DNA from 4 places in the Singulisphaera chitinilytica genome. Region 1 is predicted to be linked to each of the others. Evidence: riboswitches for the same ligand, from Rfam matches in the RefSeq annotation. Region 1 holds a riboswitch; each other region holds the start of a gene.

Evidence for each region. Region 1 has a riboswitch for cobalamin ahead of ACOYYX_RS20985 (DUF1559 domain-containing protein). Riboswitches for the same ligand answer to the same signal wherever they lie in the genome.
Region 2: another riboswitch for cobalamin. It lies ahead of ACOYYX_RS22565 (acyl-ACP desaturase); the one in region 1 lies ahead of ACOYYX_RS20985 (DUF1559 domain-containing protein).
Region 3: another riboswitch for cobalamin. It lies ahead of ACOYYX_RS00720 (ABC transporter substrate-binding protein); the one in region 1 lies ahead of ACOYYX_RS20985 (DUF1559 domain-containing protein).
Region 4: another riboswitch for cobalamin. It lies ahead of ACOYYX_RS22535 (Ig-like domain-containing protein); the one in region 1 lies ahead of ACOYYX_RS20985 (DUF1559 domain-containing protein).

What each region holds. Positions count from the first base shown of each region.
Region 1 is NZ_CP186274.1:5,263,816-5,270,934, reverse strand. Features, by position in the region: gene ACOYYX_RS21010 (histidine phosphatase family protein) at 1-115, opposite strand, end outside; gene ACOYYX_RS21005 (adenosylcobinamide-GDP ribazoletransferase) at 112-954, opposite strand; gene cobT (nicotinate-nucleotide--dimethylbenzimidazole phosphoribosyltransferase) at 951-2,015, opposite strand; gene ACOYYX_RS20995 (hypothetical protein) at 2,012-2,152, opposite strand; gene ACOYYX_RS20990 (hypothetical protein) at 2,149-2,280, opposite strand; gene ACOYYX_RS20985 (DUF1559 domain-containing protein) at 2,380-3,402, opposite strand; cobalamin riboswitch at 3,515-3,717, opposite strand; gene ACOYYX_RS20980 (hypothetical protein) at 3,857-4,219, opposite strand; gene ACOYYX_RS20975 (hypothetical protein) at 4,677-5,357, shown strand; partial or broken gene ACOYYX_RS20970 (RNA polymerase sigma factor) at 5,312-5,641, shown strand; gene ACOYYX_RS20965 (RNA polymerase sigma factor) at 5,685-5,936, shown strand; gene ACOYYX_RS20960 (WD40 repeat domain-containing serine/threonine protein kinase) at 6,423-7,119, shown strand, end outside.
Region 2 is NZ_CP186274.1:5,671,843-5,678,961, reverse strand. Features, by position in the region: gene ACOYYX_RS22585 (aldo/keto reductase family oxidoreductase) at 1-761, opposite strand, end outside; gene ACOYYX_RS22580 (hypothetical protein) at 983-1,552, shown strand; gene ACOYYX_RS22575 (VOC family protein) at 1,607-2,008, shown strand; gene dinB (DNA polymerase IV) at 2,230-3,300, shown strand; cobalamin riboswitch at 3,617-3,817, shown strand; gene ACOYYX_RS22565 (acyl-ACP desaturase) at 4,154-5,074, shown strand; cobalamin riboswitch at 5,111-5,308, shown strand; gene ACOYYX_RS22560 (ribonucleoside-diphosphate reductase subunit alpha) at 5,769-7,119, shown strand, end outside.
Region 3 is NZ_CP186274.1:198,280-205,398, forward strand. Features, by position in the region: gene ACOYYX_RS00710 (DUF1559 domain-containing protein) at 187-1,431, opposite strand; gene ACOYYX_RS00715 (AP protein) at 1,615-2,751, opposite strand; cobalamin riboswitch at 2,948-3,151, shown strand; gene ACOYYX_RS00720 (ABC transporter substrate-binding protein) at 3,431-4,339, shown strand; gene ACOYYX_RS00725 (FecCD family ABC transporter permease) at 4,348-5,364, shown strand; gene ACOYYX_RS00730 (ABC transporter ATP-binding protein) at 5,361-6,179, shown strand; gene ACOYYX_RS00735 (hypothetical protein) at 6,149-7,119, opposite strand, start outside.
Region 4 is NZ_CP186274.1:5,656,105-5,663,223, forward strand. Features, by position in the region: gene ACOYYX_RS22515 (beta strand repeat-containing protein) at 1-823, shown strand, start outside; gene ACOYYX_RS22520 (hypothetical protein) at 871-1,116, shown strand; gene ACOYYX_RS22525 (hypothetical protein) at 1,507-2,013, shown strand; gene ACOYYX_RS22530 (glycosyltransferase family 9 protein) at 2,294-3,517, shown strand; cobalamin riboswitch at 3,938-4,157, shown strand; gene ACOYYX_RS22535 (Ig-like domain-containing protein) at 4,626-7,119, shown strand, end outside.

The sequences.
Region 1 (7,119 bases):
CCTCGACTCCTTCGGGGTCGAGCAGCACGTCGCTCCGGCCGTAGCAGACACCGTTGTAGCGAGCCGCGACGCGGGCATGGCGGACGAGGATGAGGCTCGAGGCGGACGGGATCATCCCACCTCCCCGGCGGCCGCCGCGAGGAGCACGACGACCTGCGCGACGTAGCAGAGGAACCCCAGGCTGTCGCCGTTGATCCCGCCGATCCGCCGGCCGACGTAGCGCACGAGCCAGGCCGTCACGGCCAGGATCGCCGCGACGGCCGCCGCCAGTCGCCAGGGGCTCACGACGGCCAGGCCGACGCAGCCCGGAAGTGCCAACGCGGTCCCCAGCAGCAACCGACCGATTGGGACCTGCCGGCCGACGTCCCGGCTCAGGCTCGGCCGATCGGCGATCGGGGGCAGGGCCCACATGGCGAGCAACGCGGCCCAGCGCCCCAGGCTGGCCGACGCCATCGAGGCGGACAGGAGCCGGTCCGCCTCGATCGACCCGAGCGCGACGCCGCGGAGCGTCACCGCGAGCCCGAGCCCGAGCACGCCGAAGGAGCCGACCCTGCTATCTTTGAGGATGCGGAGGATGTCCTCGCGCGTCCAGCCGCCGCCGAAGGCGTCGCAGAAGTCGGCCACGGCGTCCTCGTGGAAGGCGCCGGTCAGGAGCGCCTCGAAGGCGAGGCCGAGTGCGACGGCGATCGCGATCGGCCAGAGCTGCGCCGCGAGTAGGATCGTCCCGCCCGTCACCGCCCCGAGGAAGGCTCCTACCACGGGGAAATAGACCGTAGATCGGCCGAGGATCAGGCGTCGCTCGAGTTCGTCGTCGAGGTCAACGCGAGGGGTCGGCAGTCGCGTCAGGAACTGGACGGCGACGAACAGGTCCCGGCATTGATCCAGGACCACACCCCGAACGCGTGCGACGGACCATCCCCGCTTCGCCTTCTCGTCGACCTCGCCGTCGATCATTCGGCCGGCTCCGGGGGCAGGATCCCCAGGTCTTCCAGCGTATCCATCCGGGAGATCATCGCCGCGGCGGCATCCAGCAGGGGGATCGCGAGCAAGGCGCCGGTCCCTTCGCCGAGGCGGAGTCGCCAGTTGCTCAGGAGCGGCTCGAGGCCGAGCTTCGCGAGCATCTTTGCATGGGCCGGCTCCTGGGATAGATGGGCGGCGATCATCGAGTCGGCCGTCCCGGGCTCCAGGACCTCGGCGATCAAGGCCCCGGCCGTGGCGATCATGCCGTCGAGCACGATCGTTAGCCCGAGGCGCCGGGACTCGGCGAAGAATCCGGCCATCGCTGCGATCTCGAAGCCGGCGACCTCGGCGATCGCCCCGGCCGGATCATCGTCGAGCCTCCGTCGAGCCCGCGCGGTCGCCGACTCGACGACCCGACGCTTCCGTTCGAGAGTCGTGTCATCGGCCCCCGCGCCTCGCCCGACGGCCTTATCGATCGGGACGTCGGCGAGCAGGCATGCCAGGCAGGAGCCCGACGTCGTATTGCCGATGCCCATCTCCCCCGCGGCCACGACCCGCATGCCGGCGTCGCGAGCACGCCGCGCCTGGTCGGCGCCGATCGCCAGAGCTTCATGGAACTCGTCGGGGCTCATGGCGGGCCCCTCGGCCAGGTTGCGGGTCCCGGGGCCGACCCGCCGCACTTCATAGCCCGGATGCGGTGCCATCGGATCGGAACAGGAACCGACGTCGACGAGCACCAACTCGGCGCGGCAAGATTCGGCGAGGACCGTGCTGGCTGCCCCTCCGCGAGAGATCGCTCGAATCATGATCTCGGTGACCGAGGAGGGCCAGGCGGACACCCCCTCGGCGACGACCCCGTGGTCGGCCGCGAAGATGACGACGCGCCTCGGGCTCGTCTTCGGCTCGAGGGTCCCCTGGATCGTGCAGAGGCGCGCGGCCAGGCCCTCGAGCAGCCCGAGGCTCCCCGCCGGCTTGGCCAGGCGATCGAGGCGGTGCAGGGCCGCCTCCGTGATAGCCTCGTCTCGCCCGGGGGACTTGGGGATTGTTGGGTTCACGACGAGGATCGCTCCCCGGCATCGGCACCGATCCAGCGGGTGCATCCCCACCAGCCGATGATGGAGCCGGTCAGGAACAGGGCGGCGGCGATCCCGACGTGGTGGGATTCGAGGTGGTGTGCGAAGAGGATCATCATAGCGCCTTCCTCCTGCGCAGGCCCGCGCCGGCGAGCTTGGCCACCACGCCGAAGACGACTCCCGAGAGCAGGGAGACCGTGCCGAGGAAGATCATGTCATCCGAATGCAAGTCGTGCAGCCACTCCATGCGGTGGGGCTCCTCAAGGATTAAGGTTGCGTGAGAAAAGGTACGGATTCAGGCGTCGGGGCGGGGATACATAAAGAAAGTCCTCCTTTCGTCGCCCGCTCAGTAAGCATCCGACGAGACGACCTCCCCGCCCTGGCGCGTCACCATCGCCGCGACGATGCCGATCGGCGTCCGGTCTTTGAGGAAGCGTGCCGACCCATCAGCCATCAATACGTTTGATCCGGTGCTATGAAAGCTATAGATTTCATTATCATTCGAGCAATTCACCCCGCATGGGCCCGGCGACACCGAGCCGTCGTAGGTGGCCCCGTCGATCACGACCCCCTTGAGGTCGCTGGCCCAGACGCCCCCGGTGACGTGATTGCGAGGCGAGTTGGAGACCGGGGTGCCCGGGACCATGCCGCGACCACGCCAGAACTGGGGCCGATTGGACACTTCGATCACCAGCAGCGTGTTCGAGAGCCCGTCGGTGACCTGTGCAATCGGGCAGCCGTCGTCGATGCGATCCCTGGCCGTGTCCGAGCCCAGGTTGATAATGCCCGAACTGCTCCCCATCCCGAGCATCTTCTGCAAGGCCGCGGAGATCCCATAGGCGCTCCCGTAGTCCCAGGTCGCCCCGCGGTAGATCTGACGCGGAGCACTCGTGCTGCCGTAGAGCGTGAATTCGAAGCCCTCGCGACCGGACTGGGCCGAGGGGCAGGCGAAGATGCCGACCGAGGCCGTCGCGGTCGTCGTGTTCGCCGCGTCGTACCAGTGGACCTGGAAGTTCATGCTGGTGAAGGTCGTCGATTGCTCCATATACGGCAGCAGATGGGCCGGCCAGCCGTGGCGGGGCGGCGAGGGGGGGGAGTCGTAGAAGAGGCCGGTGCTCTGGCTCGGGAAGCAGCTATGGACCTGCTCGAAGCCGTGCAAGCCGAGGCCGATTTGCTTCAGATTATTGAGGCAGGATGCCCGGCGAGCCGCCTCGCGAGCCGCCTGGACCGCCGGCAAGAGCAGGGCGACGAGCACCCCGATGATGGCGATCACCACCAGCAACTCGATCAGCGAGAATGCCGGGCGCCGACGAGCATGTCGTCGAGCCGATGGGAATCCGACGGAGTGAATAGACTGAGACGAAGCCATGAGCAGACCTTCCTGCCGGCTAGGGCAAGGGTCGATGCTCCGGTGCTCCGTAGAAGGCCCTGTGCAGGCGGTCTGCGAGGGGACCCGCTCGGATGCCCGCGGCCGGAGCATCGCAGCAGAATCTCGACGGGCAGGTCTTCTGGCTCTCGGCTCGTAGCGGCCTTCGGACAACCTTCCCGCCTCGCGGCAGTGGTCGTAGCGTCCGAAGCCTGACCGATTACAGCGGCGGCCCCGCGCCGGATTTGCACCGGCTTCCCTATTCTCCCCCTCGCCCGAGTCGGTCGGGCAGGGGGCACCTGTCGAGGGAGATCATTAGAACCACGGGCCGCCCGGCGGTCAAGGATCGTGCCGGCCCAGCGCGTGATGGCTCTGGACAATGAGCCGAGACGTCACGATGCGAAGCGACCTCCGCGAAGGCTAGAAAATCTTGGGAGTGTAGCCTGACGCGGTGATCTCAGGACCGGAAAGCCTGGAGATCCCCATTCGAGGCCACCTTCGGTTTGCCGTGCGGACGATGGGCGAGATCGAGAGGCTCCTGACTTCGCCGGCCGCTCTTCTCCCCGTCCGCCAGGTAGAACTCGGAGAACTGGCCGAAGGTGATGTCGTCGCCCATGACGACCGACGCTTCGGCCTTGCGCAGCTCGGCGTCGAGCCGCGCCTGGGCGACGCGGTGGTCGCGCGTCGGATGACGCAGGTCTTCGAACCTCGTCAGCGGGCGGTAGGTGCGCCCGGCCTTGGTCCGCCGCACCTCCCCGAGCGCGGCGGTCACCCAGCAGCCGTATTTCTCGCTGTAGAACGCCTTGGCGGGTCGTCCCATGTCGCGGTCTCTCTCATGCGGTTCGCGAACTGTTGTCCCGCAGTTTCAGTGCTTTTGCACTCCTACTTGCACTGTGACAGCCGTTCACTAGCCGATGCAACCGCGCATAGAAATCCCCTCGGAGAACAAAATCCCCCAAGGGGTTACATCGAAATGGGCGGCGCTGGATTCGAACCAGCGACTTCCACCGTGTGAGGATGGATAAAATCTCGGCCGAGAAGCCCACGAACCTTCGATCGAGAGAGAACTTACAACATTCGACTCATCATCGCAAGAGGACGCGTAGCCTCTCATGTTTTCGCAAGGATTCTCGGTAAGACGAAAGTCCAAGGCCAGCGCAAAACGGTATGTACCGTTTTGCGATACCAGTCATCTATGACGACGCGGTGAGGATCACATGAATCGTGATCGGTAGGTTTAAGCTCGCCGCACGGTCAGCATCGACGGTCGGGCCGCGATGCATCAGGTGTGGCTGGCCCTGTTCCCGATGGCCATGATGCTCCGCTGTTTCCCGCACGACTGGCCGGGCATCCGCAGCCGGGTCAAGCTCAGCGGGTCATTCCGAGAGCGATCGACGCGGGTCTGGGAGTCGTATCGGGCCCCGTCCCGCGGGTGCTTCGCGCAGCGCCTGCGGCGGCTCCGCGAGTGGTCCCGTCACCGCGAGATGTCGGCATGGCTGCTCAAGCGAGTCGAGGCGCCGTGCGGCCGCTCGCGGGAGTATGCCGCGGCGTACTCGCACCCGGGCGGCCACCGGACGAGCAACATGCTGGACCGGCCGTTGCGCGGGATGAACCGCGACTTCGACCGCGGCCAGTACCTGCACGGCTCGGCCGCGGCCTGCCGGCTCCACTGCCGGGCCTGGGCGTGGCTGGCGAACTACGTCCCCTGGCACCCAGCGGTGGCGCGGGCTAAGGAGGGATGGCGCTACTCCGTTGAGCGGCTCAACCGCCATCGTCTCCAAGACGGCTGGCTTCAGAACCTGCTCGTCTCCGCCTCACTCGGCGGCCACGACTCGTCCCCAAAATCCATGACGGTCAGAAAAGTCATTCAGATCCCCGGCCGGGTTGTGTGTATCCGGGCAGGAGGGATCGGATGGACGAGATGCCGAGCACGCGGGCCAGTCTGCTGGTCCGCCTGAGAGACCCGCGCGACGAGCAGGCCTGGGGCGAATTCGAGCAGATCTACGCGCCGCTGGTCCATCGGCTTGCGCGTCGGAAGGGCCTCCAGGACGCCGACGCCGATGACCTGGTCCAGGAGGTCTTCCGCACCGTGGCAAGCGCGATCGACCGGTGGGATCCCGACCCGTCGCGCGGTCCGTTCCGGGGCTGGCTTTTCAGGATCGCACGCAACCTGATGATCAACCTGATGACGCGACAGCAGCCGCTGGCGCGAGGCTCCGGCGACACCGGGCTCCGGATCCTCCTCGAATCCCACCCGGATCCCTCCGAGGGTGACTCGGCCGCCTTTGACGACGAGTACCGGAGCCAAGTGCTCGCCTGGGCGGTCGAGCAAGGTGCGCGGCGAATTCACCGCGATGGCCTGGCAGGTCTTCTGGAACGCCGGGGTCGAGGGCAAGTCCGCGGGGGAGGTCGCCCGGGAGCTGAACGTGACGGTCGGGACCGTCTACCAATACAAGAGTCGCATCATGGCCCGGCTCCGTCAGAAGATCGGTCAAGTCGAGGGCGAGCGATGGACCACGAGCGGAAACCTTCGATGAACTTACGACCCGACCGATGCGACCCGGAGCGGCTTGCACTCCTGCTCGAGGGCCGCCTGTCGGGCTCCGACGAGCCGGGTCTGGTCGCGCACCTCGACGCCTGCCCGGCGTGCCAGCGTCGCCTGGACTTCCTGGCCGCCGAGGCTCCGTGGTGGGGGGCGTTGCGTCGCCTGGCCGATCCGGAGGGGATGTCGGCAACGGACCGGCCTGGTGGGCTGCGGGAAGGGGACGAGGGCTTACCCCAGGATGCGGCACGTCACGCCGGGATGACGGTGGGCGACTCGCTCGGCTTCCTCGCCCGATCGGATGACCCGAACTGCCTCGGTAGCCTCGGACACTTCCGGGTCGACGAGGTCATCGGCCGGGGAGGCATGGGCGTGGTGCTGCGGGCGTTCGACCCGGCCCTCGACCGGGTCGTGGCCATCAAGGTCCTAGCGCCCCAACTCGCCACCGGCGCCGCCTCCCGCCGCCGCGGCCGCCGCGGCCGTGATCCACGAGCACGTCACGGCGATCCACTCGGTCGCCGTCGACGCACGGAGCGGGCTTCCCTACCTGGTCATGCCTTGCATCGCCGGATGCTCGCTCCAGGAGCGGATCGACCGCGATGGCCCAATGGAGGCGAAAGATATCCTCAGGATTGGCATGCAGGCCGCGGCCGGGCTGGCGGCGGCCCACTCTCAAGGCCTGGTCCACCGCGACGTCAAGCCTTCCAACATCCTCCTCGAGGATGACATGGAGCGGGTCAAGCTCACCGACTTCGGCCTCGCACGCGCCGCGGATGACGCGAGCCTGACCCAGAGCGGCGTCGTGGCCGGCACGCCCCAATACATGTCGCCCGAGCAGGCGAGGGGCGAGGCGGTCGACGCGAGGTCCGACCTGTTCAGCCTGGGAAGTGTGCTCTATGCCATGGTTGCCAGTCGGCCACCGTTCCGGGCAGAAACCCCGCTCGCGGTGCTGCGACGCGTGAGGGATGAACATCCCACGCCGCTCCGCGAGATCGAGCCGGAGGTGCCGGGTTGGCTGGCCGCCGTCGTCGAGAAGCTCCACGCCAAGGAACCGGCCGAACATTACCAGTCCGCCGCCGAGGTTTCCGATTTGCTCGGGAGCCTCCTGGCCGACTTGCAGGGCGGCGTCCCAATCCGGCTCTCGTCTCCCTCGACCAGGGGGATCACCCGCCGCGGCC
Region 2 (7,119 bases), 410 kb from region 1:
ATATTCGGGGACCGGTGCAGCAGCCAGGCCAGCGCGACCTGCATCGGCGTGGACCCGAGGCGGCTCGCGACCTCCGACAGCGTGGACGACTGCAGCGGGGTGAACCCGCCGAGAGGAAAGAACGGTACATAGGGGATGCCCTGCCTGTCCAGTTCCTCGATCAGGTCGTCGTCGTGGCGGTGGGCCAGGTTGTAGAGGTTCTGGACGCAGGCGACCTCGGTAATCGCCTGGGCCTCGGCTACCTGGGTCGACGTGACGTTGCTCAGGCCGATGTGGCGGATCAGGCCTTGCTGTTTCAGTTCGGCCAGCACCGACACCTTCTCGGCGATGGAGCCTTCCTCGGGGCCGTGGCCCGAGCCCATGTGGCGATAGTTCACGACGTCGAGCGCCTCGAGGCCGAGGTTCTTCAGGTTGTCGTGGACCCCCTGGATCAACTCGTCTCGCGAGACGGCGGGCTGCCATGACTTGTCGGGTGGGCGCTTACCGCCGAGCTTGGTGACGATCACCAGGTTCTCGGGATACGGGTGCAAGGCCTGCTTGATGATCTGGTTCGTGACGTGCGGGCCGTAGAAGTCGCTGGTGTCGATGTGGTCGACGCCCGACGCGACGGCCTCGCGGAGCACGGCGACGGCCTCATTCGGATCCTTGGGCGGCCCATAGATGCCGGGGCCGGAGAGCTGCATCGCGCCGTAGCCCATCCGGTGGACCGTCAGCGAGGTGCCGGGGAACACGTATCGGCCGCCGAGCGAAACGTCTGACATGATTTGGCTCCTTTCCCTGGGTGAACCGGGGGAAGTTTATGGAGGGTGGTGACAGAAGTCAAAATTTGAAACTCGTATTCTTGTGTCGGTGGCTGGAGTCGGTGGCCGGCTCGGGAGAATCCACGCGACTATAAGGATGGTGCGGTCGGCCTGTTCAAATTTGTCATCTTCGCGCACGATCCGGGCACCAAGTCCAATCTCTCCCCCCCAGGGGCCCTAAAATGAAACGCAAGGCCTTCCAGCCTCAGGCCGCGGAACTGGAATCGAAGCTCCTGCTCAGCTACATGGGAGCCCCCGCCCCCTCGACGGCCGAGGTCTCGATCCTCGCCGATCGGAGCGGGTCGACCCCCGCTACGGCGATCACCAACTCGGTCAAGGGCAACTACTTCGCCGCCGAGGACAACCGCGCGGCCGATGCCCCGTTGCACGTCCAGCTCAACGGCAATGGAAGGGTCAACGGCCTCGGCCGGGCGAAACTCTCGGGCTCGCTCGATCTCGGCGGGTTCCGGGTCGCCGGCATGAACGACGTGGGCGGCACGCTCACCCTGAGCAACGGCAAGGGGACCGTGAAGCTCGAATTGTCCGGCGCCGGAGGCTTCAATCAGGTCCCGAACGGCACGTTCGTCACCAACGTCACTGCAACCTCGGGCACGGGAGCCTATCGAGGCTTCCAGAGGAGCGGCACGGTGACCTTCCACTTCGGCGAGAGCCAGGTCCGATCCATCAAGTCCCCGAGCCCCATCGGCGGCGCGATGACGGTCACCCTGAGCCTGAAGCCGCTGGTCAAGTAAGGTCGAACGGATCTCGACCTCGACCCCCAACACGACAAGGAGGATCGATCACACATGGCCCAGATGGTTTTCTTCAATCTGCCGGTGAAGGATCTCGAGAAGTCGAAGGCCTTCTTCAGCCACCTCGGCTACTTGTTCAACCCGCAATTCACCGACGAGAACGCCGCGTGTATGGTCATCAGCGAGCACATCTACGCCATGCTCTTGACCCACGCCAGGTTCAAGGATTTCACCCCTCGCGAGATCTGCGACGCGACCAAGAGCACCGAGGTCCTCATCTGCCTCTCGTGTGAAAGCCGCGCCAGGGTGGACGAGATCGTCTCCAAGGCCGTGGCCGCCGGCGGTGCGCCCCACATGGAAGCCAAGGACTACGGGATGATGTACGGCCACGGCTTCACCGACCCCGACGGCCACATCTGGGAAGTCATGTGGATGGACCCCTCCGCGGTCCAATAAACCGGCGCGACGGGATCGTTCGCTTGAGTCTGTCAGGAGGGAAGGGGGGCGGCTTCCGCGTCCGGCCCCCTTCCCATTCAACCTCGGGCGAGTGCAGGATTTGGCGTAATTTTGTACACTCGTGGACATCCGTGTGGTAGATTGCTTGTCGGAGCTTCCCGGAGGTCGAGGGCGCGAACGTGAGCGGGCCCGAACGGCAGCGAAAGGTCATTCATATCGACATGGACGCGTTCTATGCGTCCGTCGAGCAGCGCGATGATCCTGAACTTCGCGGCAAGCCCGTCGCCGTCGGGGGCTCGCGCGAGCGGGGGGTCGTTGCGGCCGCGAGCTATGAGGCACGTCGGTTCGGCGTCCGGTCGGCCATGCCATCGGTCACCGCGAAGCGGAAGTGCCCCGACCTGATCTTCGTGAAGCCGAGGTTCGACGTCTACAAGGCCGTCTCGCAACAGATCCGCGCGATCTTCGCCGAGTACACGTCGCTCATCGAGCCGCTCTCGCTCGACGAGGCCTACCTCGACGTCACCGAGAATCGGAAGGCGATCCCCTCGGCGACCCAGATCGCCGAGGAGATCCGGGCGAAGATCCGCGCCGAGACCGGCCTGACGGCGTCGGCGGGGGTCTCCTACAACAAGTTCCTCGCGAAGATGGCCTCGGACGAGCGCAAGCCCGACGGCCTCTTCGTCATCACGCCGAAGAAGGGGCCCGCATTCGTCGAGGCCCTGCCGGTGGGGAAGTTCCACGGGATCGGGCCGGTCACGCGGGCGAAGATGGAGAGCCTCGGGATTCTGTACGGCGCGGATCTGAAGGGCCAGACGCTGTTGTTCCTCCAGGAGCACTTCGGCAAGGTGGGCCCTTATTACTACTCGCTGGCGCGCGGGATCGACGAACGCCCCGTCTGCGCCGATCGCGTGCGCAAGTCGATCGGCGCGGAGACGACGTTCAACGTCGACCTCTTCTCGGCGGAGGAGGCCCTCGCCTCGCTCGAGCCGCTGATCGGGAAGGTCTGGTCCTACTGCGAGAACTCGGCGATCCGAGGGCGCACGGCGACGCTCAAGGCGAAGTTCGCCGACTTCCAGCAGATCACCCGCAGCCGGACCCTCGAGGCCCCGGTCGAGTCGCAGGCCATGCTCGAGGAGGTCGTGGCCGTGCTGCTCGAACCGCTCTTCCCCGTCAGCAAGGGCATCCGGCTGCTCGGCGTGACGCTGTCCTCGCTCGACTCCGATTCGGAGCCGCAGATCGCCCGGCAACTCCGATTGCCGCTTTCGATCGAGCTGAACGGCCCGAAGTTCTGACGCGGCCGGGCGGCTTCTGCATCTCGAATCGCGCTCACATCGTTCATAAACTCGGCGAGCCATTCCCCTTCGTTTCAGGGCATGCTTTGCCCCTTCGAAAAGTCGTTTGTTTGTCGGCTCGATGCCCCTTGGTCCAGAAGATGCAAGGGTTGGCTAGAAGGGATAACGTAACCGCTCGCCCCAGTAGACATGTTGAAATGAGCAGAAGATTGCTTGCGGCCTGCTGCTCGACCTTGTGGTTGAGGGCGGTCCTGAGGGCAGGGGGGCGAGCCCCGATGGCCAAGGTGTCTTGACGCTGCAACGTGCGAAGAGGTGTAATAACGGACACTCGACAGGTGCTCCCGATCCTCAACGGGGATGCGGGGGAGAATAGGGAAGACGGTGCGAATCCGTCGCGGGGCCGCCGCTGTGATCGGCGAGGCCCCCGGACCAGAAGCCACTGCCCTCGGGCGGGAAGGCGGTCCGGGTGCCGAGAAGAGCCGAGAGCCAGAAGACCTGCCCGTCGAGTGACGCCCATGATGCCCCGGACCCGGGCATGCGGCAGGTCGGTTCACCACCGCGCGAGCGGAAACCTCCTGCGTCTCAGGTCCATCAACTTTGCCCGGACCGCAGGAAGGTCAACCTTCCCATGCAAGCCCCTCGATGCCTATCAGATCGACCTCCCGACCCCGCACCCTCGCGGCCAGGGCGACTCCCGATCGCCCCAATCGGCAGGTCGATATTCACATAACCAAACCAGCCCCGCCGATTTCGAACGCCACCCCCCCCCTGATGGCCCGCAGGGTGGGTTGCTCGAGCATCTATCATGAAAATAATTGAAGATTTGCAAGAATTTGTCGCAAGTCAATTGTCGTTGCTCACGCCAGTTGAGCAGGCTTGGCAGCCAACCGATTATCTCCCCGACCTCGCCGGCGAGGACTGGATCGAGCAACTCCGCGCCTTTCGCGAGTCGGCCACGCGGCTCCCCGAGGAGCTGCTCGTCGTGCTCGTCGGCAACATGGTAACCGAGGAGGCGCTCCCGAATTACGCCATCACCCTCGAGCACATCGTCAACGACCCGTTCGAGACGGAGACCCCCTGGGCGAAATGGCTCAGGGGCTGGACGGCCGAGGAGAATCGCCACGGCGACCTGCTGAATGCCTACCTCCGCCTGACCGGGCGGGTGGACATGAGGGCGGTCGAGACGACGGTGCATCACCTCATCAAGAATGGATTCACCACCGGCTGCGATGGCAACAATTACGGGGGATTGCTCTACGCCGCCTTCCAGGAACGCGCGACCCGCATGACGCATGGGAAGCTCGGCAAGCTCGCGCAGGAGCACGGGGAAGAGAACCTGGCGCGGATCTGCCGGAAGATCGCCGCCGACGAGACCCGCCACGAGGTCTTCTACACCAAGGTCATCGCCGAGTTGTTCGAACGCGACCCGGACGAGATGATCCTGACCTACCGCACGATGCTGAAACGCCTCATCTCCATGCCCGGCAGCCGGATGTCGGACGGCCGCGACCACAATCTCTTCGACCACTACGCGGCCATAACGCAACGCACGGGCGTTTATACGACCTTCGACTACGCCTCGATCATCGGCCATCTGAACGCAGCCTGGGGGCTTGAAGGGCGATCCTTCTCGGGCAAGGCGGCGAAGGCGCAGGACTACGTCTGCCGACAGCCGGAACGCTACGAGAGCCTCGCCGCCGAGATCGCCGAACGAATGCCCGAGGTTGCTCCTGAACAATTTTCCTGGTTATACGGACTGGCCGCCAAATCTTGACGAGGAGTTTCTCGCGGGCCCCGGTTTTCCAAGGTATGGTTCACAAGATCGACGGGTTCCGCTCGTTCATGCGGGCGGATGAAAAGGGAAGCCGGTGAGAATCCGGCGCAGGGCCGCTGCTGTAATCGGCGAGAGGCTCGGGCTTGAATTGCCACTGCGGGACCATCCGCGGGAAGGCCGCCCGACCTCGTTCCAGCCGTAAGCCAGAAGACCTGCCCGTCGAGTGGCGCCATTCGTGCTCCGGACCCGGGCACAGCGCAGGCATGGCAAGATCCGCGTGTGCGGAGGCCTCCTGCACGACCGGGACCGGCATACACTGCCCGGACCGGCAGGAAGGTTCATTGCCGTGCTTCGATTATCGGATTGCAACGACTCTGCCGGTCGCACCATCCCTTCCGGCGGCCTGCATCGTCTCGCCGTCGCCCCGCCACGTCCCCTGATCAATCCCGCCCGTCCTCCGAGAGAGTCGACCGCCTTCGAGGTTGAGCTCGGTCTGCCTCCGCGGTGATCGTTTCCGTCGGATCCGAGGCCATGCCACCTCTCCGCGCCTTGCGGAACCGGCCAGGGCAGCCATCGGTTCCGGTCGATCGTCGTGAGGCATGTCCTCCTTGCCGGGACGGACGGCGATCGAGCCCTCCGGCATCAGTCATCACATCCTTCAATTTAAACATCATCATTACGTGGGGTGATTTTTATGGCTATTGACTTGTCGATTGCATCTCCCCTGGAGAACGGGACCCACGAGCGCAAGAAAGAGCCGGGACGAACCCCCAACACCACGGAAACCAGCATGCGGGTCCGCAAGCGCAACGGGAGCCTCGAGCCGGTCGATGTCAACAAGATCGTCCGAGCCGTGCAGCGCTCCGCCGGCGGCCTCTCGCATGTGGATATCATGCGGATTGCCGTGAAGACGATCGGCGGCCTCTTCGACGGGGCCACGACCCAGGAGCTCGACCAGCTCTCGATCCAGACCGCCGCGTCCTTGATTGCCGAGGAGCCCGAATACTCCCAGCTCGCCGCCAGGCTCCTCGGCTGCTTCATCGACAAGGAGGTGATGAATCAGGACATCTATTCATTCTCGCAGTCCATCGCCCTGGGCCAGCGGCTCGGCCTGGTCGCCGACGACACGGCGCAGCTCGTCGCCGCTTCGGCGAGGAAGTTGAACTCGGCCGCCGACGGCTCCTACGAGCGTTTCGAGTTCTTCGGGCTCCGCACCGTCTACGACCGCTACCTGCTCCGTCACCCGACCACGCGCAACGTGATCGAGACCCCTGCATACTTCTTCCTGCGGGTCGCCTGCGGACTCTCCACGACCGTTGGAGATGCGCTTGAGCTCTACCGGCTGTTGGCGGCGCACCGCTACATGCCCTCGTCACCGACGCTCTTCAACTCGGGCACGCTCCGGCCGCAGATGTCGTCCTGCTACCTGCTCGATTCCCCGGCCGATGACCTCGAGGGGATCTACGGCCGCTACGCCGACGTCGCCCGGCTCTCGAAGTATGCGGGCGGGATCGGCCTCGCCTACCACCGGATCCGCTCGCGTGGCTCGCACATCAAGGGCACGAACGGCCACAGCAACGGCATCGTGCCATGGCTCAAGACGCTCGACTCGTCCGTCGCCGCGGTCAATCAAGGTGGCAGGAGGAAGGGGGCCTGCGCCGTCTACCTCGAGACCTGGCACGCGGACGTCGAGGAGTTCCTCGAGCTGAAGGACAACACCGGCGACGAGGCCCGCCGTACGTATAATCTCAATCTCGCAAACTGGATCCCCGATCTGTTCATGCGTCGCGTCGAGGCGGGCGAGCGATGGTCCCTCTTCGACCCCAAGGTCACGCCGCACCTCACCGACCTCCACGGCGAGGAATTCAACGTCGCCTATACCCAGGCCGAGGCCGATGGCCTCGCGGTCAAGCAGGTCGCGGCGCGAGACCTCTACGCTCGCATGATGAAGACGCTGGCCGAGACCGGCAACGGCTGGATGAACTTCAAGGACGCCTGCAACCGCAAGTCGAACCAGACCCTCCGCCCGCAGAACGTCCTGCACT
Region 3 (7,119 bases), 4.7 Mb from region 1:
CCTGTAATCCCAGCTCATCCGCGGCCGCCTTGCCGTGGTCGACTCCTCGTCGGCGCGAATCCTAGTCCATCTCCCGAAAAAAGACGACGCGAACTCTCGCCGTCAGGGGCAGGTGGAGGACGACGCAGACTACCCAGATCCCCCGGAGGGCTCACACATTCACACGGATGCACCTAGGCCCCGCTCTCACTGAATCTCATCCCCGAGATTCGGGTTCTGGGCATGGCGGAGGTGGGGGGGCAGGGCCGTGCCGGCGGGCGTGATGAGTTCGGCGTAGACCTTGCCGTCGATGGTGTTGCTGATGAATCGGGTCGCGCCGTCGCAGAAGACGAAGTTGCTCCCGCCGGGATGGCCGCTGTTGGCGAACGGGAAGGAGCCCTCGCCGAGCGGCCCGCGACTGCCGGCACGCTTGCGGGCTTCCAGGCCATCCGCCCGCGACCAGCCGGCGCCGGTCTCCCCCCGTGCGGTCGGTTTAAGTTGTCCGCCGAGGCAGTCGGTGGCGGAGTTCGGCGTGCGGCAGACGTCGTCGGAGGCGAAGAACATGCAGAAGTTCGGCAGCGGGCACGCCCAGTTGGTGGCAATGCCCGCCGAGTCGGGCGTCCCCGGCGAGTACCCGACCCGCATGTTCTCGCCGATCAGGATCGTCGTCGAGGTCCCGTCGACGATATCCGTCGGCCTCGTCTTGATATCCCAGGGCTGATCCCCCGTCTGCGTCCCCAGAAACATCACGCCGAGCTTCTTGCCGATCTCCTGGTTCTCCTGCCAGGTCCCCCCTGGGCCCGCCCAGCGAAGCACCTCGCCCGCCCCCGCCTTCTCGCGGGGACTGTTCCCCGACCAGGCCACCGGGTACGCCGGCCAGCGCGAGAAGCCGCCGTTGACGACGTAGCTGAGATTACCCTGACTACTCTCGCAAGTAGAGTCATCGGGACAACGCAGTATTCCTATCGCTGTCGAAGAAACATTGGCATTGGACAGTTCCTCTGTCATCTCCTCTTCAACGCAAACCACCTTTATTTTGTATGTGTTTTTATTTGAATAGTAGGTCTCATTATTCCAAGTATCATAAAGACATTGCACGTCCACATATGGCAAGATACTGACAACCCATGACCGGAAGAGAGTTTTCTCGATGGAAGCCCCTTTACCTTGCTTCTCGAGCATCATCGCTTGATAGATGTTCGACTTCGTGGGATCTCCCTGATGGACCAGCGGGTCATCATAGATCGTCCCGGCGTTGGGGAACCATTGCTTGGAATTGGAGAACCCCGTCAGCCCGAGGCCGATCTGCCTCATGTTGTTCTGGCATTGGGTCCGTCGCGCCGCCTCTCGTGCACCACCGCAAACCCCGGTGACCAGGGAGAACAAGACCGCGATGACGGCCACGGCGACGAGGAGATCCCTCAGCTTGATGCCACCATTCGAATGGCTCATCTCGACCCTCCTCCAACTGTGACTGTCGCGACCTTCGGCGCATTTCGGGGCGAACGCAGGAATCGAGGCCCCTACTTTTGACGACTGTCGTCGACCTTCGGTTCCATACTGTTCTTCGAAATGCAAAGGGCGGGCACCCGACAAAAACCGGAGGCCCGCCCTCGATTCATGCTCAGTGACCGATCAGCGGCTGCCGGGGCGGATGGCCTCGACCAGGGGCGGGGCGGACTTGGGGGCCTCGGCGCGGAAGTCCTCGCCGAGGAGGGCGGCGACGGTTCCGGCGACCTGGCTCTGGGTGATGAGGGCGGCGTCGGAACGCTCGCCGAGGGCGGGGGTATCGGGGCCGAGGACGGCGAGCCAGATCGCCTCGGAGCCATCGATCTTGGCGCCGTGGCTGCGCCAGCCTTGCGGCGGATCGCCGCGGCCGTGGTCTGTGGTGAAGATGACGGTGGTCGTGCCCTTGTATTTGGGGTTCGCCTGGAGCTCATCCCAGAGGATCTTGAGGTTCCCGTCGGCGTTGTGGGCGGCGTGCAGGTAGTGGTCGTAGTGGCCCTCGTGGGCGTGCTCGTCGGTGTCGCCCAGGCCGATGTACATGACCGACGGCGACTCATGCTTCAGGTGCTCGAGGGCCACCTGGAAGGTGAAGGCGTCGTTGCGGCAGCCTTCCCAGGTCTGCGGCGTCTGGGCCATCATGCGGTTGAGCACGAGTTCACCCTCCGAGAGGTTCTTGCGCTCGATGGGGACCCAGCCGGCGTTGATGTAGAGGCCGCTCCGCTCCCGGTTGAAGATGAACGGGTAGACATCCCACGACCCGATCACCGCGACTTTGCCCTTATAAGCGGGCAATTTGTTCAGCCACTCGAAGACGTTGACGTTGGGGTTGGGGACCTTGTTGTTGCTGTCGATGCGGTCGTCGGCGGAGCCGGTGAAGAGCTCGTTGTAGCCGGGGTAGGAGAAGTTCTTGCCGTTGGTGACGCGGGCCGGGCTCTTCTTGTCGTTGTTGCCGTAGATCTGCCCCTGGCGGGCGACGACCGTCCACAGGAAGGGCATGAGCGCCTCGCGGCGGGCCTCGGCGTTATCGCGCCAGAACTCGCGGCGGAGTTCGTCGACCCGGGCCACGCCGCCGTCCTTCTTGTTCAGCAGGGACTCTTCGGCCCCGCGGAAGACCTCCTGCCAGCGCAGGCCGTCGGCCGTGACGACCACGACATTCCTGGTGGCCAGGGCCGGCGCCTTCGGCTCGTCACCGCGAGCAAGCGGAGAATTCGTGTGGGAACCGGCCAGCAAAAGCAGGAGGAAGCAAGCTCGACGCAGCAACGTCATGACAACCTTTCTGTTCAACGCGGAGGGTTCTCGAGGGGGAAGGGCACGTCGTCGCGGATCGTCCTTGCGGGAGACCACGCGGTACGGCGTGTCGCGACGCCATCGTCGCTCATCGACAGGATTTCGGTGTGATTTTATGAGAAACGATTCGTGAATTTCGCGCCGAGACTTGACGGTCGGCCGGGCCTTTCGCTCTAATTTTGGCTTCCCGACGGGTGCTCCACGCCCACGATCCGGCGAGGGAGAGAATAGGGAAGACGGTGAGAATCCGTCGCGGGGCCGCCGCTGTCATCGGCGAGGCCCCCGGGCCGATTGTGCCACTGCCAGGTATGGCGGGAAGGCCGCCCGGGTGCCGTTACGAGCCGAAAGCCAGAAGACCTGCCCGTCGAGGTGCTGTTCCGATGCTTCGGCCGCAAGCATTTGGGCGCGCCGCTCGCGATTCGCCGGCGACGGGCCTGGTGCCCGAGGGCCAGAGCCCACCCTCACGCCCGACCCGGCACGAAAGTTCGCGTTCATGGCTCGCCGCCCCTCCAGTCGCCCCCGCATGCACTCCCCCGGCTCCGCCCTCGACGAGCCCCCGGCCAACCCCAGGCGCCATCGGCTCGCTGACGTTCTTACCACAGTCGGGAGCCGCAGGCCACCGAGCGTCGACCCTCGCGATCGGGAGCACGGGCAACCCATGAACCGACCAAACGCCTTACTCCGAGCGGCCTGGGCCCTCGCCGGCCTCGCGATCCTCGCGGCGTCGGGCTGCGGCGACGCGTCGAGATCGACCGCGAACCCCGACGCCAGGCCCGTCCGCATCGCGTCATTGACGCTGGCGACGGACGAGATGCTCACCGAGCTCGTGCCGACCGAGCGGGTCGTGAGCGTCACCGCGCTCGTCGACGACCCGACGATCTCGAACGTAGCGGGCCGCTATCCCGAGAAGATCGCGAGGCTCCGGGACATCCATGTCGAGCTGCTCCTCTCCCTGGGACCGGACCTGATCCTCGTCGCGCCTTATAATACGGCCGACTCCCTCCGCCTGCTGGAGAACTCGGGGCGCTCGACCTACCGCAACGAGGCCGTGAACAGCGTCGCCGAGATCGAGGAGGGCATCCTCAAGCTGGGCAAGCGACTGGGCGAGGCCGGGAAGGCCAAGGGCGTGGTCGAAGGGATGGAAGCGAGGCGACGAAAACTCGCCGAGCGCTTGCAAGGGGCAACGACCCGGCCCCGTGTCCTCTTCTGGTCGGCCGGATTCACTTCGGGGAAGAAGACGACCATCGACGACATCATCCGCGACGCCGGGGCCCTGAACGTGGCGGCCGAGATGGGGCTCGAGGGCTCGGTCGAGATCCCCCCCGAGCGCGTCGTCGCCGCCGACCCCGACATCGTGCTCCTCTCCCTCTGGAAGGACGACGAGCGGCAGGCGCAGGTGGCGAACCACCCGATCCTCCGGCAGCTCCGCGCGGTGAAAGAGAACCGCCTGGTGACGATCGAGGGGCGGTACATCACGAGCATCTCGCAGTTCGTGGTCGAAGGGGCCGAGCGGCTGGCGAAGGCCCTGCATCCCGACCGCTTCGCCGGCGACGGGGCCCCGCGATGAGGCGTGCGATGACCATCGCGGCCCTGCTCGGCCTCGCCTACGCGGTGCTCGCGCTGCTGGGGACGATCTGGGGCTCGGTGTCGATCCCCACGTCGCACGTCGCCCGGGTCCTGGCGTCAGCGATAGGGCTGGACCTCGGCGGCGGGAGCCCGGTCCCGGCCACGGAGCGGTTTCTCATCCTCCAGGTCCGGCTGCCGCAGGTCTTCCTGCTCGGCCTGGTCGGGGCGGCCCTGGCGACCTCAGGAGCGGCCTTGCAGGCGACGTTCGAGAACCCGCTAGCCGACCCCAGCATCCTCGGCGTCAGCGGCGGCGCGGCGCTCGGTGCGGTGCTGGCCATCCACAGCGGCATCGCCGAGACCGTCTTCCTGTCGCTGCCCCTGTGTGCCTTCTGCGGCGGGCTCGCCTCGTCGATGTTCGTCTACGCCATCACGTACTTCGAGGGCCACAGCACGGGCCCGACCCTGCTGCTGACGGGCGTGGCGGTGGGGAGCATGACGATCGCGGGGGTCTCGCTCGTGATGGTCATCACCGAGGTCCACCGCATCCAGGAGCTCCTCTTCTGGATGGTCGGGGGCGTGCGGAACCAGTCGTGGGAGCACGTCGGCCTTTGTGCCCTGCCGATCGCCCTGGGGATCGCCGGGCTCCTGAGCTTGCACCATCGGCTCGATGCGCTCCTGCTCGGCGAGGAGCAGGCGATGGCCGTGGGAGTGCCGGTCGCGGGGACGCGGCTCCTCGTCCTGCTCCTGACCGCCCTGGCCACCGGCGCGGCAACGGCCGTCAGCGGCTCGATCGGGTTCGTCGGCCTGATGGTCCCGCACCTGATCCGCAGGCTCACCGGCCCACGCACGCGCGACCTGCTCCCGGCCTGCGTGACGGGGGGCGCCGCGTTCCTGACCGCCTGCGACCTCTTCGCCAGGAGCGTCTCGGGGACATTCACGCTGCACCTGGGGATCATCACAGCCTTACTCGGCGGCCCCGCCTTCCTGATCGTCCTGCGCAAGTCGAAGGGAGGATCGCGGCCATGACCGTCTCTCCCGTCCTCCATGCCAGGAACGTCGGCTACCGCGCGGGGGGCCGCATGCTGCTCGACGACGTCAACCTGTCGCTGGCCCCGGGCTCGATGACCGTCCTAATCGGGCCCAACGGTGCGGGGAAAACAACCCTGATACGGATCCTGGCCGGGATCCTGCCGGCGTCGAGCGGCGAGGTCTACCTCGGCGAGCGGCGGCTCCGCGACCTCGGCCGGGCGGCGGTGGCCAGGCATTGCGCCTACCTGCCGCAGCAGTTCGGCACGAACTTCGAGATCCGGGTCGAGGACGTGGTGTACCTCGGGCGTTATCCCCACCTCGGCCCCTGGGGCAAGCTCTCGAGCCACGACCACGAGCGCGTGGCCTGGGCCCTGGACCGCGTGGGGATCTCCCCCTTGCGGCGGAGGAGCCTGCCCACGCTCTCGGGGGGCGAACGCCAGCGCGTCTTCCTCGCGAGGGCCCTCGCCCAGGAGGCCCCCATCCTCCTCCTCGACGAGCCGATCTCGGCCCTCGACGTCGGCCGGCAGTTGGAGCTGATGGCCTTGCTGGCCGAGCTCCACGGCGAGGGGCACACGATCCTCGCCGTCCTGCACGACCTCCGACCGGCCCTCGACTTCTTCCCGAGCGCCCTCCTGATGGACCGGGGCCGGATCGCCGCCGAGGGGACGACCCGTTCCGTCGTCTTCGGCCAACCCCTGCAAGACGCCTTCGGCGTCCAGGTCCGGGCAGGAGAGGGGCTCCGCTTCACCCCCATCGCCGGCGACCTTGAAGGGGACGGGCCTCACTCGGGCGTCTCGGCCTCGTTCCGATAGCTCTGCCAGACGACCCCGGGGTGGTCGGTGAACCCCTCCTCGTCGAGCGTGCAGCTCTCGACGAAGGCCGGCCCGGCATAACAACGCGACTGCCACTCGAGCGCGACTTGCGAGGCCTCGCCCTCGTCGGAGGCGAGCACGCCCCAGGTGGTCGAATAGGCTTTCCATTCGACCTCGCCGGCGAGGCAGCCGGGGGAGTCGGGCCAGGTCGCGTCGAGCGGTTGGATGACCTGGCAACGGTAGAAGCCAACGCCTGGCTTCTTGGGGTTCGCCATCCGTGCCGGCTCGAAGAGGCCCGAGGGGGCGAGGCCGGAGGAGAGCAGGATCGATTCCAGCTCGGCGCGCTTCGGGTCGTCGGCGGGGAGGATCTCCGAGGCCTTCCAGAGGCTCTCGAAGAGGCTGTTGATGCCGTTCCTCGTGAGGTACGTCACCTCCTTGAGCCGGAGCTCCAGCACCTCGCCGAGGCGCTTGCGGAACTCATCGGCGTTCCCCAGCGCGGCCTCCGCGTTGGCGAGGAAGACGGCGACGGGGAAGACGACCTCGGGCTGCCGACGCCTCTCCTCCTCGATCGCGACGATCGCCTCTTGCGGGCGGCCGAGCTCGAGCAGGCCCCGGGCCCGGTAGTAGTTGACCCAGCCTTCGCCCGGTTCGAGCGACTCGTACTTGTCGAGATAGGTCAGCATGACCTCGAACTGGTTCAGGCCCGAGGCCAGGAGCGCGGCCTCCCAGGCGACCTGCGCACTCTCGCAGTCGTTCCGCAGGCACATGTCGAGGACGGACAGGGCGTCGCGGGCCCGGTCCGTCTGCTGGTAGATGCTGGCGAGACGCAAGGTGATGAAGGCGTTCGCCCGGTCGAGGCGGAATCCTCGCGCGAAGCGACGCTCGGCCTCGCCGAGGTCCTGCGTCTTGAGGCTATACGCGCCCGCCCTGGCGAAGTTGC
Region 4 (7,119 bases), 390 kb from region 1:
CCGCTACTTCGGCGGCTATGGTTCGCAGCTCCAGAAGTGGAGCTCATGGACGGCCAGCGGCGTCGCGACCGCCATCCAGGAGTTCAACTCGGTCGGAGGTAAGATCGCGGACGCCTGGCTCTCCAGCGGCAAGTGGATCTCGCAGAAACTTGACGGCGTGGGCCACGTGCTCGAGCAGTTCCGCTACTTCGGCGGCCTCGGGTCGACGCTGCAGCAATGGAACCAGTGGTCTGTTGCCGGCATTGTGACCGGGATCCAGGAGTTCAACTCGGTCGGCGGTAAGATCCGGGATGCCTGGATCAGCAGCGGCCAGTGGATCTCGCAGCAACTCGACGGCCTGGGGAATGTCCTCGAGCAGTTCAGGTACTTCGGGGGTTACGGCTCGCAGTTGCAGAGGTGGAACCAGTGGACGGCCGCCGGCATCGTGACCGGCATCGAGGAGTTCAACTCCGTGGGCGGCAAGATCCGGGATGCCTGGCTCTCGGCCGGGCGCTGGGTCTCCCAGAACCTCGACGGCATCGGCCACGTCCTGAACCAGTGGTACTACTACGGCGGCTACGGCTCGCAGATCTTCGAGTCCGCATCCTGGAACGCGGCGGGGGTCGTCCAGAGCATCACTCGCTGGACGACCGGCAACCTGCTCACCCTGGACGCCTACATCAGCACCACGGGCAACTGGGTCGAGCGTTATTACAGCAATGGCACGGAATACGCGTTGAGGGTCTGGAACTCCGTCGGCCAGTACCTCGGCGACCAGTACAAGAACTGGAGCGACGCGGCCGCCAACCTGGACCCGACGACCAAGGATTGGTGGCCGTTCTGACCCCGGCATCGCCCGAAACCACGGCCCAACTCGGAGGCTCACGAACCATGAACGCGAACGCGAATGATCCTCGCAAGGTGACGCCGTCATTGACGCCTCGGAGCCGGATCGAGGTCGAGGCGCACGGCGAGGAAGTCCCGTTGAAGTCGCCCCACGAGAGCCCCCCCATCGATCCCACGGCAACCCTGGACGGCGGGGAACTCCCCGCCGTCCGAGGCGCCGGCCTGCCGATCCCCGTCGATCCGTCATCCGACTCCGACCGGCGCCCTGAGAGGAACCCGGGCCTCACATAATTGCGGGCTCATCGTGGCCGGTTTGATCATCCAAGCACCATTCACAATTTCAAGCTCTCTCACTTTTAAACCCAACTCAGTATCGAGTCGACCTACCAGCATCGCTAATGCCGTATTTCTGGCGTTCGCGGGCCATGCCATACTCCCGCCGCGAACTCACGCAATCCGCGAGTCTGACACTGGCCCAACTCCCACGGCATTGCCGATAATTCACGAGAACCCAGCGATATCATCGAACAAACCGGACGTATCTCGCGTAATTCCACCGCGACGATTCCATGGGGCTCAAATATTGGGCGGGCAGGCTCGAAGATCTATCATGGAATTGTGATTGACAGTATCACCCTGCTCAGCTTATGAGTTGTCAGCATCCCCTGGAGAATTTTTCGGATGCGGCGAGGCGGGTCGAACAACCTGGTGAAGAGGCTTTGGGTCGCGCTGCTGATCCTCGGCCTCGCTCCGATACCGATGCCGGTACCGGACTTCCACGCCGTGCGCCACTCGCACGGCGACGGCCAGGATTGTCCGATGCACGCCCATCTCCAGCGGTGGCATGCCGCGGGAGACGCCCCATCCGGCCGATCCATCCTCCACTTCCACTGGGCCTTCTTCGCGGGGCAAGGCGCGGCCGAATCCACCGAGGGCCCCTGCGCCGACGGCCAGTCATCCGACCCGCTCGACTCCGAGCCGGGAGATAGCGACGAGGTCGTGACCTTCTCGGTCCCGTCCCGGCCGCTCCTCGCCAGGGCAAGGGCCATTCGCCGCGACGCCCTCCACCTCGAGGCCGGGACGAACCCGGCTCGACTCGGAACGGGCGTCCCCCCCGCGCGCAACTTCGGCACGACCTATCCTCCCGGCCAATCCTCGGCCGCCCGGCTCCAACGCTGGGCCTGTTGACGCCCCCACGCGGGCGATGCCCCCGATCCTCGGCGCCTGCCCCGCTACGTGCGGGACGTCCCGCTGCGCCCCGTGACACGGCCTGCCTCGCTTCGCGGATCCCTCCTAGATCGTCTCGAATCCGTGCGCGAGGTGCGGACCGTTTCGCGGTCCCTGGGCGCACGGGCGTCGTCACAGCGTATCTCCCGCACCTCGTCGCCGCGCGGCAATTCGTCGCGAACGGCCGGGGTGCGGCCATCCGGATCCATTTTCGGCCCCCCCGCCGGATCGGAGTCGTTCCATGACCTCGAGCACCCTAGGAAGCTCAGGATGCAGCGCAGAATTTCGAACTGATGACGCGAATGCCTGGAAAGTTAACGGACCAGCCCCCGACGAGGCTCCGAAGACGGTCGCGAACGCGAAGAAGCGTTGCTCCGCCGTCAGCGGCTCGCGCGAGGACCTTCTCCGGCTGAACCCGGCCCGGATCTGCATCATCAAGCCCAGCGCCCTGGGCGACGTCGTCCACGCCCTGCCCGTCCTCAACGCCCTTCGCTCCCGGTGGCCGACGGCTCGCCTCTCCTGGGTGGTGAACCGCGGGCTGACCGGGCTGGTCGAAGGCCATCCCGACCTCGATGAGGTCATCCCGTTCGACCGCGAGCAACTGCGCCCGACCCCCGGGGGGATCGCGGTCACGGCCCGGTTCCTGGCCGGCCTCCGCAAACGCCGGTTCGACCTGACGGTCGACCTCCAGGGGCTGCTCCGCACCGGGATCATGACGGCCGCCACCGGCGCCCCGGTGCGCATCGGCCTGGCGGACGCCCGCGAAGGTGCCACCCGCTTCTATACCCATCGCGTTTCCACCGAGCCCGACGCGGTCCATGCCGTGGATAGACTCCTCGCCGTGAGCGAAGCTCTCGGAGCCGAGACGGACGAGCCACGGTTCGTCGTCGCCGCGACCGAGGCTGACCGCCTCTGGGCCCGCCTCACCCTGGCGAGCGTCCCCGGGCCTCGACTCGTGCTGAACCTGGGCGCGCGATGGCTGACGAAGCGCTGGCCCCCCGAGCACTTCGCCGCGATCGGCCGGAAGGCGGTCGACGAGTTGGGCGCGGGCCTGATCGTGGTCGGCGCCCCCGAGGATCGCCCGCTGATCGAGACCTTGCGGGCCGGCCTCGGGCCGAGGCCGTTCCTGGACCTCTGCGGCCGGACGACCTTGCCCCAACTCGCCGCCGTCGCGGCCGAGTCGGATGTCTTCCTCTCGAACGACACCGGGCCGCTCCACCTCGCAGCGGCGGCCGGGGCGAAGGTCGTGGGGATCTACACCTGCACGAGCCCCGAGAAGACCGGCCCCTACGGCCCAAGGGCGACCGCCATCCAGACCGGGATCTGGTGCGCCGGGAGCCGGCTCAAGTGCTGCAGCAACATGGAGTGCATGGACGAGCTGACCCCGGCACGCGTCTGGGGCGCCGTGCGACAAAGCCTGAAGCCGGCCCGGAAAACCGGGCTGCCGGTACTCACCACCGCCTGAAAGCCACTGGCTGCACTCCATTACCACTCGTATTTTCATCCCCGGCCCTGAGACTCGTGGTTCGCCGTGAGATCAGGGCCTTTTCTTTCTCGGAAGTTCGCCGGGCTTCGGGATTCCTTGCGTCTGTAATCATCCCGTCAACGTACCGAGGAGCCCCAGGCACGATTCGGCCGTTCCTTGGCGCGCCTGCTTTGCCAAGGCCGAGTCCATCCCCACCTTGCACGATCCCCAGCTCGGGTGCCGAATGAGACGCGAGGGTAAGAATAGAAGTCGGCATGTCCGCAACCCCTGAACCTCGCGAACGAAGCGGCAAAATTCGTCAAAATAGACTACATCCACAAACCCCACCCAGACCGCAAACCTTTTGCAATTTCGCAAGTTCGCTCCATTGACAGTCGTCTCAACGATCGTTTAGCTTCGTACTTGCGTTCAGGTATTGGTCTCCGGTCTCGGCAGCCTGCCGGGGTCGGGAAACAGGGAATCCGGTGCGAATCCGGAACGGCCCCGCCGCTGTAATCGAGTGATCACGGGCGACGCACCTCCATTTGCCATTGTCGAGTCGGCCGGCTTGGCCGCTTGATGAGAAGGCTCGTTCCCCCAGCTCGAGAGTCAGAAGACCTACCAGTACCGTTGTGGACGATGCTCCGCGAGGGACGGGCACGTCGCTACCAAACTCACCAACGATCCGGAAAATCCGTCGGGAATACGCGGCCTTCGAGCCTCGGCGATCAGTCGCCGGGATCGCTCCGTCGAGTCGTGCATCGGCGATCCGCGTGGCGCGAGGCCGAATGACCGTCATGAGAGCACGGCCTTGGACCTGCTCCGCGAATCCAGGGCGGGCGCGCCGAGATCGTCGACGCCCACGATGTTTGCCAGGTTTGACATCTCTGGATTCGCGAGTGGATATCCCTGTCTCTCTAACCAGAGATCCACGGCATACCCCACGGCGTTCCGGACGGCGAATCGAAGCCACGGCTGGGCGATCGAAGATGACACCGGTCGGGCCGCAAAGTACCGCGGGGTGATCGACCACGAGATGGCTCGCCCCTTTTTATGACGACATTGAGACGTTCGACCTCCTGAACTGAGACGAGCCAGGGATTCCGCGATGAACACGCTGCGAAGATTGACCTCTCTGCGAGATGGCGCCCGGACGCGACGAAAGAGCCGCCGGACGACGGCGATCATGAGCCTGGATGCCGCCTGCCCCGAGTCGCTCGAGGCCCGCCGGCTCCTGTCGACGGTCGTGGCGACGTTCGAAGGCCTGGGCGTCCCCGCGAACTCGTTCAACAATAACGCCGGATCGAGCGGCGAGTTCGTCGACGCAGGAAACGGATTCAACAACAGCTTCAGCAGCACTCAGTTCGGGGACCTCTGGTCGGGGTGGGCCATCTCCACCATGACCGACACCACGACCCCCGGCTACACGAACCAGTACAGCGCGATCACGGGCTCGGGGGCCGACGGCTCGGCGACCTACGGCGTCGGCTTCACCTTCGGCGACACGGCGGATCCGTTCCATCCCGCCAGCTCGTACGTCAACCTGCCCTCGGGCGCATCGCCCGACTCCATCCAGGTGACGAACACCACCTACGCCTATTACACAATGCTGAACGGGAATTTGTTCACACCCAAGTTCGGGGCAGGTGACTATTTCCTCCTGACGATCGAAGGGTTCACGGGGGCCAATGGCACGGGGACCAAGGTCGGCGAGGTCGACTTCTACCTGGCCAACTTCCAGGGGACGAACTCTTACATCATCAACACCTGGCAGACCGTGGACCTGAGCTCCCTCGCGGGCGCCGGGAGCCTGCAGTTCGGCCTCGAGTCGTCGCAGAACGACCCGACCTACGGGATGAACACCCCGGCCTATTTCGCCGCCGACGATCTCACCGAGACGGTCCCCTCACCGACCTCGATCGCCATCACCCCGGCCGATCCCAGCGTCGCCAGCGGCCTCACGACGCAGTTCACGGCGACCGGGACGTATGCTGATGGCTCGACGAAGGACCTGACCGACCTGGTCACCTGGTCGTCGGATACGCAGTCCGTCGCCACGATCGCCGGGGATGGCCTCGCCACGGGCGTCTCCGTCGGGACCTCCACCATCACCGCGTCGCTCGACGGCATCAACGCCTCGACCAAGCTCAACGTCACCGCTCCGGTGTTGACCTCCATCGCCATCACCCCGGCGAACCCGAGCATCGCCGACGGCCTCACCAACCAGTTCACGGCCACGGGCACCTATACCGATAAGTCCACGAAAGACCTCACCGGTAGCGTGACCTGGGCCTCCGCCACGCAGACCGTGGCCACCATCACCGACGCGGGCCTGGCCACCGGCCTTGGGGTCGGCACCTCGTCGATCACGGCCTCGCTCGACGGCGTCAGGGCGTCCACGACCCTGACCGTCACCGCGCCCGTGTTGACTTCGATCGCGATCACGCCGGCGAACCCCAGCGTCGCCGATGGACTCACGACGCAGTTCACCGCCACGGGCACCTATACCGACAAGTCCACCAAGGACCTGACGAGCAGCGTCGCCTGGGCCTCCGCGACGCAGGCCGTGGCGACGATCAACAGCAGCGGCCTCGCCACGGGTCTGGCGGTCGGAACCTCGTCCATCACCGCCTCGCTCGACGGAGTCAACGCCTCGACCACCCTCAACGTCACCGCTCCGGTCCTCGTCTCGATCGCGATCACCCCGGCGAACCCGAGCGTCGCGGCGGGCCTGGCCTCGCAGTTCACGGCGACCGGGACCTACACCGATAAGTCCACCAAGGACCTGACGAGCAGCGTCGCCTGGGCCTCCGCCACTCACTCCACGGCCACGATCACGACCGGCGGCCTCGCCACGGGCGTCGCGGTCGGGACCTCGTCCATCACCGCCTCGCTCGACGGCATCAGGGGCTCCACGACGCTGACGGTCACCGCGGCCGAGTTGGTCTCCATCGCCATCACCCCGACGAACCCCAGCATCGCCGACGGCCTTAAGAACCAGTTCATCGCCACGGGCACCTATACCGACAAGTCCACCAAGGACCTGACGGGTAGCGTCGCCTGGGCCTCCGCCACGGGATCCGTCGCCACCATCAGCACCAGCGGGTTGGCCACGGGCGTCGGCGTCGGGACGTCCTCCATCTCGGCCACCCTCGGCGGCGTCAGCAACTCCACGACCTTGACCGTCACCGCGCCGGAATTGACCTCGATCGCGATCACGCCCGCCAATCCCAGCCTGGCCGATGGACTGACGACGCAGTTCACCGCGACCGGAACGTATACGGATCAGTCCACCAAGGACCTCACCAGCACCGTCGACTGGGCGTCGGCCACGCAAGCCGTCGCGACGATCAACAGCGGCGGACTCGCTACCGGCCTGGCTGTCGGGACGTCGTCGATCACGGCTTCACTCGACGGCGTCAGCGCCTCGACCACCCTCAACGTCACCGCTCCGGTCCTCGTCTCGATCGCCATCACGCCGACCGATCCCAGCATCGCCGACGGCATCACGACGCAGTTCACCGCCACGGGCACCTACACGGACCAGTCCACCAAGGACCTGACGAGCAGCGTCGATTGGGCCTCCGCGACGCAGGCCGTGG